4 regions of the Luteococcus sp. genome follow, and region 4 is predicted to be linked to each of the others. Evidence: predicted binding sites of a transcription regulator. Region 4 holds the regulator's gene; each other region holds the start of a gene.
The links. The regulator LexA, encoded in region 4, represses DNA repair genes until DNA is damaged. The targets are predictions, from matches to a motif close to TCGAACANNTGTTCGA.
Positions count from the first base shown of each region.

Region 1: the regulator LexA is predicted to act here: its motif matches at 1,767-1,782, upstream of ACHFFZ_RS05685 (DUF6504 family protein).
Region 2: the regulator LexA is predicted to act here: its motif matches at 2,365-2,380, upstream of recA (recombinase RecA).
Region 3: the regulator LexA is predicted to act here: its motif matches at 1,055-1,070, upstream of ACHFFZ_RS01030 (DUF222 domain-containing protein).

Region 1 is NZ_JBHWOO010000096.1:25,425-29,476, reverse strand. Features, by position in the region: partial or broken gene ACHFFZ_RS05690 (DNA polymerase III subunit alpha) at 1-1,234, opposite strand, end outside; gene ACHFFZ_RS05685 (DUF6504 family protein) at 1,234-1,563, opposite strand; gene ACHFFZ_RS05680 (hypothetical protein) at 1,848-2,753, shown strand; gene ACHFFZ_RS05675 (hypothetical protein) at 2,750-3,040, shown strand; gene ACHFFZ_RS05670 (hypothetical protein) at 3,001-3,609, shown strand; gene ACHFFZ_RS05665 (hypothetical protein) at 3,664-4,052, shown strand, end outside.
Region 2 is NZ_JBHWOO010000194.1:19,214-23,265, reverse strand. Features, by position in the region: gene rny (ribonuclease Y) at 1-410, opposite strand, end outside; gene ACHFFZ_RS11305 (regulatory protein RecX) at 546-1,028, opposite strand; gene recA (recombinase RecA) at 1,121-2,182, opposite strand; gene ACHFFZ_RS11295 (DUF3046 domain-containing protein) at 2,468-2,662, opposite strand; gene ACHFFZ_RS11290 (amino acid permease) at 2,903-4,052, shown strand, end outside.
Region 3 is NZ_JBHWOO010000021.1:22,781-26,832, reverse strand. Features, by position in the region: gene ACHFFZ_RS01045 (metal-dependent hydrolase) at 1-76, shown strand, start outside; gene ACHFFZ_RS01040 (hypothetical protein) at 117-329, opposite strand; gene ACHFFZ_RS01035 (hypothetical protein) at 413-610, opposite strand; gene ACHFFZ_RS01030 (DUF222 domain-containing protein) at 1,114-2,799, shown strand; gene fmt (methionyl-tRNA formyltransferase) at 3,000-3,959, shown strand; gene ACHFFZ_RS01020 (RsmB/NOP family class I SAM-dependent RNA methyltransferase) at 3,956-4,052, shown strand, end outside.
Region 4 is NZ_JBHWOO010000028.1:3,167-7,218, forward strand. Features, by position in the region: gene hflX (GTPase HflX) at 1-654, shown strand, start outside; gene ACHFFZ_RS01525 (ATP-dependent DNA helicase) at 849-2,786, shown strand; gene lexA (transcriptional repressor LexA) at 2,859-3,620, opposite strand.

The DNA.
Region 1 (4,052 bases), on a different contig from region 4:
CGTGGGCCATCGGGTCCACGCCCGAGATCCCGAGCAGGTGGTTGACCAGGCTGCCGGCCCCCGAACCGCGCGCGGCACACCGGATGCCCATCGCGCGCACCATCCGCACCACCTCGGCGACGGTGAGGAAGTAGGAGGCATAGCCCATCTGGCCGATCACGGACAGCTCCTGGCCGAGCCGCTCCTGGAGCTCGGCGGTGGGCCGGACGTAGCGGGAGCCGATGCCTGCCTCGCAGCGGGCGCGCAGCTCCGTCATCGCCCCGGCGCTGGTGGTGCCCAGCAGCTCGAACTCGGGCAGGTGCAGCTCGCCCAGCCCGATGTCGGCCCGGGGGTCGAGCCGGGAGCGCAGGGCGGTGGTGCGGGTCTGGGCCAGCATCTCGGCGGCGCCGTGGCGGCCGCGGCCGGCCAGCACCGCCACCTGCTCGGCCAGGGCCAGCATCTGCTTGCCGGGCTTGAGGTGGGCCTCGGCATTGCTGCGGTCCACATTGCGCCGGTCGAGGGGCACGCGGCGCCGGGCGGCGTCCAGGACGTCGACGGTGGCGGCCTGGTGGCGGTGGGTCATCCGCACCTGGTTGGTGAGCACGGCAGCCACCCGGTGCTCGTCGGCGATCGCGACCATGGCGGCGGCATGCCGGGCGCTGCCGCTGGCCCCCTCGGCGCTCTGGTGGTGGGTGGCGGCCACCACCAGCTGCCCGGGATCGACCGCCTGCAGCCACTGCCGCAACTCCTCGCGTGCCTGGTCATGGCGACCCGCCAGGACGTGCTCGCCATAGGGGGAGTCGGCGCCCAGCAGCACCAGCAGGTGCCCCGAGGAGGCGTGCCGTGCCAGCAACTCCCGGCTGGCGACGGGCCTGCCGCGCTCACCGGACAGGTGGGCCTGGGTGACCAGCCGGCACATCTCGGCCCAGCCCTGGCGGCTGGTGGCCATCGTCACCACCCGCGGGTGCCGGGGGTCGCGCAGCTGTCCACCCTTGGCTGCGGTGCGCCGCCCCGCGGGTCCGGACGGGGCAGGGTGTTGGTGGGGTACGGCCAGGTCGACGCCCACCACGGGGGCGATCCCGGAACGCTGGCAGGCGTCGGCGAAGCGCACCGCGCCGTAGAGTCCGTCGCGGTCGGTCAGCGCCAGGGTGTCCATGTCCTGGGCGGCAGCGGCGGCCACCAGTTCATCCGGATGACTGGCGCCGTACTGCAGCGAATGGCCCGAGGCCACGCGCAGGTGCACGAAGGGGTCCATCAGTCCAGCACCGCCCGCATCCGCCACTGCTCGCCACCGTGGTGGACCAGCTCGTAGACGCCGCGGCGGGCCAGCCGCCCGTCGGCGGCCTCCAGTCGCCAGACCTCGCGCTCACCCAGCGGGTCGGCACCCTCGCAGGTTTCCGGGCGCCACCAGTCCCCCGCCTCGATCCAGCGCTGGTGGACGCACAGCACCCGCCACAGCCGGTTGCGCCACAGGAAGAGGCTGGGACCCTCCTGGTCCTGGCCCGCCTCCTGCGGCACGGCCCCCTGCGGGGGCGTGATGCGTCCCATCCGCACCTCGACGACATCATCACACCTGCGCATCATGGTCCTCCCCTGGCCGGTTCCTCGTGGTGACTCCCCCCATCACGAGTCCTGGGAACACGTGCCGACCCGGGCAGGGATGCCCGGCAGCGCCGGGGGTCGAGGCCGACCCCACCGGGCATCCCTTGCTCGAAGGAGGCCGGGCCTCGTCAGGCCGCGGCCGTACGAGAGGGTCGGGCTCCCTGCAGTGGAACCACGACAGCCAATCGAACACCCGTTCGAGCAAGGACAACTATAGACATGGGCTCGGACAAAAGAACAGCACCGCCACCATCGCGGGCACCGTGATGTCCTCCGGAGCATTCGTGGGGGATGATGGATCCCTGCCACAGCAAAGGATCACCCGCGCCGAGAGGAATGGGAACCAGTCCTTCGCCGATGTCCTGGCCGAAGCCGTCTCCAGTCGCCACGTCACCCTGGACCGGTTGAGCCAGGAACTGAAGGCGGCCGGCACCCCCGTCTCCATCGCCACCCTGAGCTACTGGCAGACCGGCCGCTCGATCCCCACCCGAGTAGGGTCGCTGAAGGCCCTGGCCGTCCTGGAGCAGCTGCTGCGCCTGCCGGCCGGCCACCTGGCCGCCGCCCTGGGCCAGCTGCACGGTGACGACCGCATGGCGCGCCTGCTGGCCGAACTGGACTTCCCCCCACAGCAGGACTTCACCACCCAGACCGTGCACCACCGGACCCATTTCTCGCTCCAGCAGCACGAGCAGCGCGAGACCGTCATCCAGCTCATCCAGGCCGACGAGGACCAGCTGCGCCGCATACCCCTGGTGCGGCAGGCCGACGAGGACCAGGCCCCGCCGGAGATGACCGATCCCGTCGGCTGCCGCATCGGCGAGCAAGTCTCCTCCGTCGATCTCGGGCTGACCCTGATCGAACTGGAGCTGGAGCAACCCCTGCAGCTGGGCGAGATGGCCATGTTGGAACACACCACGACCTGGCCCGTGGCCGAGACCCAGGTCCACACCTTCGCCCATGCAATGCTGCGGCCTGTCAGCTTCCTGGTGCTCGAACTGCTCTTCGCCGACACCCTGCCCCGCCACGCCGACTACCTGCGCTACCAACTCGGCGCCCTCGACCCCGACCTCGACCGAGCCCCCGGCCAGCCCATGGAGGGGACCGACTTCTTCCAGCTGGCCCTCGCCAATGCCGCGGCCGGCACCCACCACCTGCGCTGGGAGATGCCATGACCCTCCGGTCGACCGAATTCACCTTCGCCGAGGTGCTCTCCCAAGCCGTCGGGGAGCTGGACCGGTTGAGCACCCGGCTGTCCCAGCTGGGCACGCCGACCTCGATCGCCACCCTCAGCTACTGGCAGACCGGGCGCTCGCTGCCCACCCGTGCCCGCTCGCTCAAGGCCATCGAGCACCTGGAAAGGATCCTCGGCGTCCCCACCGGGCACTTGGTCCGCTCGCTGCCGGGCGACCAGATGAGCCGTTGGACCCCCAGGCCGCAGTGGACGGCGGCCCCGACATGATGGAGGCCCTGGACTCCCTGGGGCTGGACCTGAACCGCCATTCCACCAACCAGACCCTCCAGGCCACCTACTTCGTCAGCGAGGACCGGCTGCACATGACCGAGCGCATCCGCCAGCTGGCGCGCGCCGGCGAGGACGGCTGGAACCGCTTCCCGATCGTGCTGGACATTGGCGAGGACCACCACAGTCCGATACCGGAGGCGGGCATCGGGTGCCGGATCGGCGAACAGGTGCGTCTGAAGGGCGGCCGACAGGTGGTGGCCGAGGCTCTGCTCCCCCGACGGCTGGCCCAGGGCGACCTGGTGGGCTTCGAGTACTCCATCCACTGGAGCAGCGCTGGCCATCCCATCCGGGAGCACCACCGGGTCATGGCCAGCGGGGCGCGCTTCCTGGTCATGGACGCCCACCTGGAAGGGGCACAGTCCACCGCGGCGCGGTTCTTCCAGGCCGTCTCGATCGAAGCCCCGGAGGAGGACGACATCATCGAGGAACTCCCCAACGGCAACCACGTCCAGAAGGCCCTCCGCAATGTGCCGGCTGGTCTCTACGGACTGGGCTGGGACCACTGAAGTGTCATACCGAGGTCCATCACGGACCATCCAGCTATGGGACGATGGAGGGCAATGACTGAGACACAATCCCCGGCCCCGTCCCACAAGGACCTCTCCTCGGGCCCCGATGTCTTCGCACAACGCCTCGGACAGGCGATCAGCGAGCGTGGGCTCTCACTGCACCGGCTCCAGGCCCGCCTTGTGGCCGTCGGCCTCAAGGTCTCGACGGCCACCCTGAGCTACTGGGCCAGCGGCCGCTCCCGCCCCACCCGCGGAGGCTCCCTCGACGTGGTGCGCAACCTGGAACAGATCCTGCAGGTGGAGACCGGCTGGCTGGTTCAGCCCCTCGAGACCAACCAGGAGTGGGACCAGATCAGCGACCTGCTGCCCAAGGCGGACCTGCCCGAGGAGCTGGAGCGCATCACCCGGCAGCAGGCGGCCAACTGGCAGCGCCTGCACGT
Region 2 (4,052 bases), on a different contig from region 4:
TGGCGCAGGTCGGCTTGCTCGAGACGGATTCGCTCCTCCTCCAGCTCGGTGCGCTGCTGCACCTCGGCCAGGCGCCGCTCGAGCTCGGAGCGTCGTGACTCGGCCGAGGCAGCACTGCTGGCGGCCTGGTCCGTGCGATCGCGCAGCTCGCTCCTGTCCCGGTCCGCCTGCTGGCGCGCCTTGGCAAGTTCCTGGCGTTCCTGCTCGTCGCGCTGGCGCTGGTCGGCCACTTCCTGCTCACGGCTTGCCAGTTCGGCCTCGCGACGATCCAGCGCGGCTTCGCGCCGATGGGCCACGTCCTCCTCGAGGCGTGCCTGTTCCCGGCCGACGCGCCGGGTCTGGACGAGTGCTGCTGCCAATCCACTCGCCAGCAGCACCATCACACCCAGAGCAACCCAGAGCCAGACCATCGTTCCTCCTCCTCGTGGGAGGCGGTCGCGAGGGGGTGGGGTCCGACAGCTCGACGAAGTGGCCTCCACTTCTCCTTCGAGGCTAGTTGTCGGCCCGACCACGGGCAAGACGATCGACCGTCGGCGGCCAGCCCGTCACCACTGGCCGGTCTCGTAGGGGCCCCGGTCGGAGTCCATCACCTCTCGGAGCACCTGACTGACCACGCTGGAGGAATAGCCCTTGCGTGCCAGTGCACCCGCCATCCTGCGGTAGGCCACCTCGCGTGGCAGCGAGTGGACCGAGCGCCACTTCTTGCGCGCCAGCTCGGTGGCCAGGGCCACCTCGCTGTCGTGGTCGATCTCGTCCAAGGTCTGGTCGATGAGGTCTCGGTCGACACCCTTGGTCTGGAGCTCACGCCGCACGGCCATCTTCGACAGTTTGCGGCTGGACCGACGGGCTCGGGTCCACTGCTGGGCGAAGCTCTCGTCGTTGACCAGGCCCACTTCCTCGAAGCGATCCAGCAGCTCGTCCCGCACGTCCTCGGGCACGCCCTTGGCATCGAGTTTGCCCGCCAGCTCCTGACGGGAGTGGTCGCGCATGGTGAGGATGCGCAGCGCGATCTCGCGCGCCACCTCCATCGGGTCGGCGTCAGGACCAGCGGCCTGCGCGGGAGCTTCCCGCGCAGGCCGTCGTCCGAACCCTTGGTGACTCATCCGGGGCTACGTCCGCCTCAGAAGGCGACTTCGCCGGTCACCGGATCGATACCCTCGGGCACCTCGTCGGTCTTCTCCTCGGGCTGCTCCCCCATGCCCAGGGCAGCGAGGATCTTGGCCTCGATCTCGTCCGCCACCTCCGGGTTCTTCTTGAGGAAGTTGCGGGCATTCTCCTTGCCCTGGCCCAACTGGTCGGTGCCATAGGTGAACCACGCACCGGCCTTGCGGATCACACCCTTGTCGACACCCATGTCGATCAGGCTTCCCTCCCGGCTGATCCCCTGGCCGTAGAGGATGTCGAACTCGGCCTGCTTGAAGGGAGGGGCCACCTTGTTCTTGACGATCTTGACGCGGGTGCGGTTGCCGACGGGCTCCGTGCCGTCCTTCAGGGTCTCGATGCGGCGGACGTCCAGACGCACCGAGGAGTAGAACTTCAGCGCCTTGCCGCCGGTGGTGGTCTCGGGCGAACCGAACATCACGCCGATCTTCTCGCGCAACTGGTTGATGAAGATTGCGGTGGTTCCGGCCTGGCTGAGGGCACCGGTCATCTTGCGCAGCGCCTGGCTCATCAGTCGGGCCTGGAGACCGACGTGACTGTCACCCATCTCGCCCTCAATCTCGGCGCGGGGGGTCAGGGCGGCCACGGAGTCGATGACGATCAGGTCGAGGGCTCCCGAACGGACCAGCATGTCGGCGATCTCGAGGGCCTGCTCACCATTGTCGGGCTGGCTGACCAGCAGGGCATCGGTGTCGACACCGAGCTTCTCGGCGTAGTCGGGATCGAGCGCGTGCTCGGCGTCGATGAAGGCGCAGATGCCACCCGCCTTCTGGGCATTGGCCACGGCGTGCAGAGCGACGGTCGTCTTGCCGCTGGACTCAGGACCGTAGATCTCGACGATGCGGCCGCGGGGCAGCCCGCCAATGCCGAGTGCGATGTCCAGCGAGACCGAACCGGTGGGGATGAAGGCGATCGGGACGCGGGTCTCGTCACCCAGACGCATCACACTCCCCTTGCCGTGCTGCTTCTCGATCTGGGCCAATGCGGCCTCGAGAGCCTTCGTGCGGTCTGCAACAGCCATGACGGCCTTCCTTCCTGGTCCGGGCACCTGCCCGGTCGAAATGGGGTGTCCTGCATTCACCGAGGACTCTAGGAATCGGCTCTGACAATTTTTCACGTCGGTGCCGCCGCTGTGGACAACCTGCCATGTGGACAAGCCCTCAGCGCTCTTGCCTGCGTCTGATCGGTAGGACGCGCCCAGCCTAGAACAATTGTTCGATTGCAACAATGTGGCGCGCTGCCGCCCCCTCAGGCCAGCCACACCCTGCTGGGGCGCCGCTCCCCGGGACGGGGCCGCGGCCCTGGCTCAGCGAGCGCTGGGCGGAAGCTCCAGCATTGCCCACACGGCTCGCCAGATGGCCTGAGCCGGCACTCCCTGAGCTAGAGCCTCACGGACGGTGCACCCGTCCAACTCTGCCAGCACCACCATCTCCGCCCAGTACTCGACGGTGCCCTCAGGAAGCCACTGCGCCATGCGCCGCCACAGTTCGGTCTCACTCATTGCAGGATCCCGTCATGACGATCAGCCTACCCGGCGCCCCCGGTGGGCCCACCGGCGTGAGATCTGCAACATTTGCCTCGTCATCCCGTGAATCGACCGCTTGGATGGCTAGCCTGAAAGAAGACCTACCGGTGGTCCTTCGTGCCAGCATGCGTCAGAGCCGACGAGTGGACGGGTGCGGAGGATCCCCCTACCCATGACGGAAGGTACTCACAGATGCAACCCAATGACGGGGATGCCATGGCAACCCAGAAGACCAGGACCGAGTCTCCGGACACGTCCGGGGCCACTGTCCTTGACGGGGACGAGCACGAGCACGAGCTCAAGCGTGAACTCAAGAACCGCCACCTGCAGCTGATCGCGATCGGCGGAGCCATCGGCACCGGCCTGTTCCTCGGCGCCGGACGCACGATCCACCTCGCTGGCCCCTCGATCCTGCTGGTCTACCTGGTGATCGGCTTCTTCCTCTACTTCGTGATGCGGGCCATGGGCGAGCTGCTGCTGTCCAACCTCGCCTACAAGTCCTTCGCGGACTTCGCCACCGACCTCGTGGGCCCCTGGGCCGGCTTCTACGTCGGCTGGACCTATTGGATGTGCTGGGTGGTGATCGGCATCGCCGACACCGTGGCCATCTGCGGCTACCTGGCCGTCTGGTTCCCGGACCTGCCCAAGTGGATCCCGGCCCTCATCGTCGTGATCACCCTGACTGCGCTCAACATGGTGGCCGTCAAGCTCTTCGGCGAGCTGGAGTTCTGGTTCGCGATGATCAAGATCATCACCATCGTGGCCCTGGTGCTGGTGGGTGGCTACCTGGCCATCACGCACTTCCAGCCCCCGATGGCCGGCACCCCGGCTGCCTCCTTCACCCACCTGTGGGATCGCGGCGGCTTCTTCCCGCGCGGCCTGATGGGCTTCTTGGCAGGCTTCCAGATCGCCATCTTCTCCTTCCAGGGCATCGAGATGGCGGGCACCGCCGCGGCCGAGACCGCCGACCCGATGCACAACCTGCCCAAGGCCATCAACTCCATTCCGGCCCGAATCCTGATCTTCTACATCGGCGCGCTGTCGGTGATCATGGCCGTCATGCCGTGGGACCTGATCGACCCCGACAAGAGCCCCTTCGTGGAGATGTTCGGCTTCATCGGCGTGGGCCTCGCCTTCCACATCATCAACTTCGTGGTGCTCACCTCGGCAGCCTCGTCCGCCAACTCCGGTGTCTTCTCGACCTCGCGCATCATGTATGGCCTGGCGCGCGAGCGCAATGCCCCAGGACGCTTCGCACACCTGAACCACCGCCACATCCCCTTCCGGGCACTCCTGCTGACCGCGGCCTGCATCTCCCCGGCCATCGTCCTGGTCATGCTGTCCGACACCGTGATGGATGCCTTCG
Region 3 (4,052 bases), on a different contig from region 4:
CTGGGTCGACGTGGTGAGCTCGGTCGAGTCCTGGCGTCACACCGGACGGGACCTGCGGGCAGCCTTCACGCGCTGACGAGGACCTCGAGCCTGGCTGGAGGGTGTGGCCCTTCCGGTCAGGCGGCAGCTGTGCGCCGCAGGGCTCGTCGGATGGGACCGACGACCATGAGTGCGGCAAGAACGACCAGACCGACAAGTTGGGTGACGGCCGTCGGGGTCCAACCGGCGCGGTCAAGCTCTTCCGGGAACCAGTGGAAGGCCAGACGCCAACAGGCGAGCAGACCGATGACGGACAGCACCAGGCTGGCGGAGCGGTTGAACGGGCTCATCTTTGGGCCTCCTCGTCCTTGGGGATCTTCGGTATCGCAGCATGAAGGGGGCTGCCGCCGTGGTCTTGGAGGTACGGAAGGTGTCACGCACGACATGCGGCATCCCACTGGGCCAGCACTCCTTCACCACCGGCGAAGCTCACTGTGGGGATCGTGAAGTCGCGGGTGATCTCGCGGAATCCGATCCGTGCGTGGAGGGCGAGCGAAGCCCGGTTGCGGGTGTTGGCGAAGAAGCACACATGGCGGGCTCCCCGCTGCTGGAGCCCAGGAAGCCGGGCCACCGTCAGTGCCTCAGCGACCCCTCAGTGCACTGATCTTCGGCGGTGAACTTGGCGAACTCGGCCATGAACGCACGCGCGCAGAGGATGCGAGCAGGGTGAAGTCCCAATCGATCTCCGTGGCAAGAACCCAGCTGCGATCTGAGGGCCACATCAGAGACGCCGACTGCCCTGAACTGCCAAGCTCATCGCATCCGGGCCACTGACGCAGGTCTCCCGGTGGCCCAGAGAAGACCAGGTGGCGCCGCCCCGGCAGCTCCAGCATCGGGCCATCCCACCGCGGCTCCGGCCACCAGCCGAAGCCTTTGTTGAGGATGCTCACGCAGCTGTCGCGCGATGAAAGGGCGGACGGCGGGGCGGTTCCGTTCACCAGCTCTTCCTGCAGTACCTGCGTGAGCGCGCTTGCCATTCGGATCGCACGCCGAAGGTTTCCCCAAACACTTGTTTTCGATCACATGTTCGATAGAATGAAGTATCGAATCAGTCACTCGGGGAGGGGGCAGGTCATGACGCTGACGGTCACGAACGACCTGCCGCACGATGCCGTCTCCACGGTCGAGGCCTTCAAGCAGATCAAGGCCAGGCGGCGGTCCTTGGAGGTCGAGGAGCTGGTCCTTGCCGTACATTTCGCGGACCTCTACGGACACGTCGACGTGCCGATGCACGTGCTGCCCGGGCAGCAGCGGATGGTGGGCTTCGGTGGTGACGGCACCCCGCAGGTGGCCGAGTTCTGCACCTTGGAGCTGGCTGCAGTGCTCGACCTGCGGGACGTGACGGTGAAGTCACTCATCGCGGATGCCCTCGATCTTCGCCACCGGTTGCCGCGCGTCTGGAGCCTGGTCCTGGAGGGCCGGGTTCCGGTTTGGCACGGACGCCAGATGGCGAGCGCCACTCGTGTCCTGGACGCGCACGCGGCTGGTCTGGTGGATCTGCAGCTGGCCCGTCAGGTCGTCGGCATGACCTTGAGGCGAGTGCAGGAGCTCGTCGACGGGCTCGTGCTTGCACACCTTCCCGTCGAGGAGGCGGAGGAACGACGCCAGTCGGCCCTGGACTCACGTGGGGTGTGGATCGGGCAGATGGTAGATGGGGTGGCCGGCGTCGACGCCGTCCTGGACGCGCCCGACGGCCTGCGTCTGGAGGCTGCAGTCGAGAAGGTCTCACAGGTCCTGGCTGCCGGCGGTGCCCCGGGTGGCCGTGACGCCCGTCGCGCCCAGGCCCTCGGCCTGCTGGCCTCGCCTGCTCGTGCCTTGAACCTGTTGCAGGCTGACCTCCTGGACGAGCTGCCCATCGACCACTGTGCGGCCAAGGATCGCAGGAGCGATTCGGCCGCGGCGCCTAACCCTGAGCCAGTCGAGGGCACCCGAGAGGACGCCAGCTGCGACGGTGAAAGGGTTGCCCAGGTCGAGCCCGGCGAGGCGCCACTCGCCCAGATCCTGCACGACGCTCGGATGATCGACCTTCCGGCCCTCACACCGGCGCAGCTCACAGCTCTCGAACCACGGGCGGACCTCGTCGTCCACATCAGCGACGAAACGCTCGTCGCCGGCAGCGGCCCGGCCAGGGCAGCGAAACTCCAACCCTTGCTGGCCGAGTGGCTCGACCATTTGCTCCCCGGCCATCGCATCACCGTCCGGCCCGTCATTGACGCCAACCACCAGGTGCCGTCGGACTCCTACGAGTGCCCGCCGACGATGCGCGAGGCGATCGAGTACCGCAACCCCTATGAGGTTTTCCCCGGCTCCACCAGGCGCTCCGCCGGTCTCGACCTGGACCACACCATCGCGTGGACGCCACCGCCCAGCACCACGGGCCCAACCATGGCTCCAACCCGGTCACCGTCCGTGTCGGCGGGCGTGGGCACGGTCTCTGAGCTGGTCGGCAGGTCCAGAACCGGCCCGCCCGACGGGTACGGAACCCCGGCCAGTCCGCCCGGCGGAGACGCGGTCTCGAACAGCGCGCCGTCATCGCCGCCGTCGGCACCACCGGCACGGCCACTGACCAGGCCCGACAACCTTGGCCCGCTCACTCGGAAGGTGCACCGGGCCAAGACCCACGGCGGCTGGTCCCTGCACCAACCCCTCCCGGGTCACTTCCTGTGGCAATCGCCGCTGGGCTACCGCTACCTCGTCACCCCGTCGCGCACCATCGACCTCGGACGCCCCGACGCGCCTGCACGTCAACGCGTCACCTGACACTGCCCAAGCCCTGGCAACCGCCCAGCTCTGACAGACCCCACTGCCCAAGCCCTGGCACCGCCCTCGGTGGGCAGGCGGGCAGAAGGGGGGGCGGGGAGGCCAGTGGCTGGGCGGGTTGGAGCATTGAGCAGGTGCTCGCGGCCCATCACTGCCCTCGGTGCGGCGAGGGGTCGTCTGATGCCCGGTAGGTTGGAGCGGTGAGAATCGTCTTCGCCGGAACCCCGGACCCTGCAGTCCCCAGTCTGGATGCCCTCGTGGCCGCCGGGCACGAGGTGGTGGGCGTGGTGACGCGTCCCGACGCGCCGTCGGGACGCGGCAAGAAGCTGCGGCCCTCACCCGTCGCAGTGCGCGCCGAAGAGCTCGGCCTCGAGGTGGTCAAGCCCACCCACCCCCGCGACGAGGACTTCATCGCCTGGCTCACGCAGAAGGCACCCGAGGCCTGCCCGGTGGTGGCATATGGCGCGCTGGTGCCCCAGAAGGTGCTCGACATCCCCACCCATGGCTGGCTCAACCTGCACTTCTCGCTGCTGCCCGCCTGGCGCGGTGCGGCCCCCGTACAGCGCAGCATCATGGCCGGCGAGACCATCACCGGTGCCAGCGTCTTCGAGCTCGTCGCCGAACTCGACGCCGGGCCCGTCTACCGCACCCTGACCGAAGAAGTCGGCGAGCTGGACACCTCCGCAGACCTGCTGGAGCGCCTGTCCCACAGCGGTGCCGAGCTGCTGGTGCAGACCCTCGCCGACATCGCCGCGGGCGCCACACCGACGCCGCAGCCAGACGAGGGCATCACCCTGGCCCCCAAGATCACCGTCGACGAGACCCGCATCGACTGGCAGCAGCCCGCCGCGCGGATCGGCGCCCTCGTCCGCGGCGCCAACCCGAACCCCGGCGCCTGGACCATGCTGGAGGGCCAGCGCTTCAAGGTGCTGCTTGCCACCCCCGCCACCAGCCTGCCCGAAGGCCTCCAGGAGGAAACCCTGTCCCCCGGCGCCCTGCACGCCACCAAGCGCCAGCTGCTCGTCGGCACCGGCGACGGCGTGCTGGAACTGGTGCAGGTGCAGGCCTTCGGCAAGAAGCAGATGGCCGGCGCCGACTGGGCGCGCGGCATGCACGCCCTGCCCGAGGGATTCGAGCGCGACCACGAGGAGAACCGATGAACCAGCAGCGTCCCCGCAAGGACTTCCGTGGCCGTCGCGACCTGCCGCCCGAGCGCTTCATCGACTTGGCCCGGATGGCCGCCTTCGACACGC
Region 4 (4,052 bases):
GGCTACACCAATGCTGGCAAGTCGTCGATCCTCAACCGGATCACCGACGCCGGTGTGCTGGTGGAGAATGCCCTGTTCGCCACGCTGGACCCGACGACCCGTCGTCACACCACGCCCGACGGGCGCGTCTACACCCTCACCGACACTGTCGGTTTCGTGCGCCACCTGCCCCACGACCTGGTGGAGGCCTTCAAATCCACGCTGGAGGAGTCGGCGCAGGCGGACCTTTTGCTGCACGTCGTGGACGGGTCCGACCCCGACCCGGTGGGCCAGGTGCACGCCGTGCGCACGGTGCTCAACGAGATCGGCGCCGGCAATGTCCCCGAACAGCTGGTGATCAACAAGGTCGATGCGGCCGATGACGACAGCCTGCAGGTGCTGCGCACCCAGTATCCCGAGGCCGTCTTCGTCTCCGCCCGGACGGGGGAGGGCATCGAGGAGCTGCGGGCCGTGGCCGAGAGCCGACTGCCCAGCCCGGAGGTCTCCGTCGACGCGCTGATCCCCTATGGTCGTGGCGACCTGGTGGACCGCATCCACAAGCACGGCCAGCTGGTCACCGTCGAGCACACCGGCGAGGGCACCCGCGTCGTGGCCCGGGTGCATCCGGACCTGGCCGGAGAGCTCAAGGCCTTCGAGGTGCAGGACCCGTCGTGACCCGCACGGCGGGCCCGGTCCGCAGGTAGGCTGGCCCGATGCCGTCTGCCGAGAAGAAGAACGAGTCCGCCTCGGCCCAGCCGGAGCAGGAAGTTGCCGCGTCCAAGACGAGCACCAGCCAGGTGAGCTCGGCCGAGGTGCTGCAGGCTGCGGTGTCCGCGATCGGCGGGACCCCGCGGCCCGGCCAGCAGCAGATGGCCGAGGCCATCGAGGCGGCGATCGACACCGGCGAACACCTGCTGGTGCAGGCAGGCACTGGCACCGGCAAGTCGCTGGGCTACCTCGCCCCGGCCTTGCTGCACGTGCAGTCCACCCGCCAGCGGATCGTCATCGCCACCGCCACCCTGGCCCTGCAGGCGCAGCTGGCCACTTCCGACATCCCCAATGCCCTCAAAGCGGTCCGCGAGGTGACCGGGCGCGAACCCAGCCATGCCATCCTCAAGGGCCGCACGAACTATGCCTGCCTGCTCAAGACGCGCGATGGCATCGCCGACGAGCAGGACACGCTGCTGGGCGGCGCCGAGCTCGCCGACGGGCTTCGCAAGTCCAGCGCCGATGCCGACTCGGTGCTGGGCGCCGAGGTGATCATGCTGCGCGAGTGGGCCGAGCAGCAGCTCAAGGACCGCCAGCTCGCCGACCGCGACGACGCCCCCGCCCACAGCCCCCGCTCCTGGGGCCTGGTCTCGATGCCGGTGCGCGAGTGCCTGGGCGTCAACCGGTGCCCCTACGGCTCGGAGTGCTTCGTCGAGTCCTCCCGCGAGAAGGCCCGGGCATCGCAGCTGGTGGTCACCAACCATGCGCTGTTGGCGATCGATGCCATGCATGGAGGCACCGCGCTGCCGGAGCACGAGGTCGTGATCATCGACGAGGCGCACGAACTGGTGGGCAGGGTCACCGGGGCCGCCTCGGCTGAGCTCAGCCCCCAGCTGGTTGAGCGGGTCGCCAAGCGGGTGCTGCCCTGGCTCAGCGACGACCTGGGCCTGGAGTTCCTGGAGTCGGCCGACATCCTGCGGGTGGCTCTGGACGAGACCGACCTGGCCCGCATCTCCCAGCCCGGGGGTGCGGCGGTGACCGCCTTCGAGTCCATCCGCGACGTGGCCCGTCGGGTGGTCAGCGGCCTGGGAGGCAAGGCTGCCGACAAGAACCGCAAGGATGTCGACCCGGAGCAACAGCAGGCGGCCGCGGCCGCCAAGGAGGTCTTCGACATTGCAGAGCGGATGGCGGACCTGTCCAGCAATGACGTGGTCTGGGTCAGCGAGCGGGAACGCTTCGGCCGTCAGGCACAGGTGGCGCCGCTGAGCGTGGCCGGGCTGATGCGCGAGAAGGTCCTGGGGGAGAGGACGACCATCCTCACTTCGGCGACGCTCAAGATCGGCGGCGACTTCACCCAGGTGGCGGGCCAGATCGGGCTGCGCAAGGCCGACCGGTTGGTGGGTGACCAGCATGACCCGGACAATGCGCTGGCCTGGCGCGGGTTCGACGTCGGCACCCCCTTCGACTACCGCAAGCAGGGCATCCTCTACGTGCCCCGGAACCTGCCGCGGCCCCGGCGTGACGGGACGGCTCCGGAGGTGCTCGAGGAGGTCGCCGAGCTGGTCTGGGCGGCGGGTGGCAGGACCCTGGGGCTGTTCAGCTCCCAGCGCGCCGCGGAGGCCGCCGCCAAGCACGTGCGCCAGCAGCTGCCGAAGATGACCGTCCTGTGCCAGGGCGATGCCCAGTTGTCGGAGCTCACCCGCCAGTTCGCCGTCGACCCGGAGGTGAGCCTGTTCGGCACGGTCTCGTTGTGGCAGGGGATCGACGTGCCGGGAGAGACCTGCCAGCTGGTGATCATCGACAAGATCCCCTTCCCGCGCCCCGACGACCCGCTGGTGCTGGCCCGTCAGGAGGCGGTGACGCAGGCCGGCGGCAATGGCTTCATGTCGGTGGCGGCCACCCATGCCGGTCTGCTGATGGCCCAGGGTGCCGGGCGCCTGGTGCGTCGCGTCACCGACCGGGGCGTGGTGGCGGTGCTGGACCCCCGGCTGGTGACGGCACGCTATGGCGGCTTCCTGCGGGCCTCGATGCCCGACTTCTGGATGACAGCCGAGCGCGAGGTGGCCGTCGGAGCGCTGCGGCGTCTGCAGGAGGGATAGTCCTCGAGCATGTCGAGGGGGCCGCCCACGCGCCGTGGGTGGCCCCTTCTTCATAGGCGCGGAGGGCGCGCCTCAGACGCGACGCAGCACCGCGACGACCTTGCCGAGGATCCTCGCGTGGTTGCCGTCGATGGGGGAGTACTGCTCGTTGTGTGGCATCAGCCAGACCTGGCCAGGCGTCTTCTTGAGGGTCTTGACGGTTGCCTCGTCGTCGAGCAGCGCCGCGACGATGTCGCCATTGTCGGCATCGTCCTGCTGCCGGACCGCCACCCAGTCGCCGTCGCAGATGGCGGCGTCGACCATCGAGTCGCCGCGGACCTCGAGCAGAAAGGTCGTGCCCTCGCCCACCAGCTGGCGGGGCAGGGGGAAGACCTCCTCGATGCGCTCCTCGGCCAGGATCGGCCCGCCGGCGGCGATGCGTCCCACCATCGGGACGTTGACGGCGGTGGGGAAGCTGTCGCCCACGTCGGTGGGGTCGTTGGCCTCGGCCTCGGTGGGGAGCATGGACGGGGGTAGGTGCACCTCCATGGCGCGCGGCTGGCCCGGGATGCGGCGGATGTAGCCCAGCGACTCCAGCTGCTTGAGCTGGTGCGAGACGCTGGACGAGCTGGCCAGGCCGGCATGCTCGCCGATTTCGCGCATGCTGGGCGGATAGCCCCGGGTCTCCAGGCTCTCCCGGATCACCTCGAGCACGCGGCGCTGGCGTGGGCTCATGCCGTCGACGCTGGGCTCCACCAGCTTGCGCCCGCGCGAGAGCTCCTTGCGGACCTCCTCGTCACTGGGACGCCCGACGGGTCGACGCGCCTGTGCCTTGCCCCTCATTCCACTTGCCATGGAACAAGACTAGTGCGCACGACCGCTCCCAATCAAACATCTGTTCGAGGTACTCCCCGCCAGCTCCCGGGGCGCACGAGCGGCCTCTCGTGGACGGTCTGGAGCCAGTCGCCGCAAAACTGTCAGAGGGGGCTGTTTGACTCGGTCGCGAGCGCGAAACCTGAAGCTTTCGGTCGCAATCGAACAATCGTTTGATTGCGACGGGGATCGAGGTTAGTGTTCAAGCATCGAACACCTGTTCGACGGGCGGATGGCTCGCGGCAGGGTTTGTCCAGACCTGAGGAGTAGTCATGAGTGCAACCTTTGTCGCGAGGATCCCGGCCGTCACCCCGGCATCGATCCGTCGTCGCGGAGAAGGGCGCCTGCGTGGGCCAGCGGCCAGGCCGCTGCAGCCCGCCATGCCGGTGGGGCGGCCCGTGCAGCCCGCCGGGC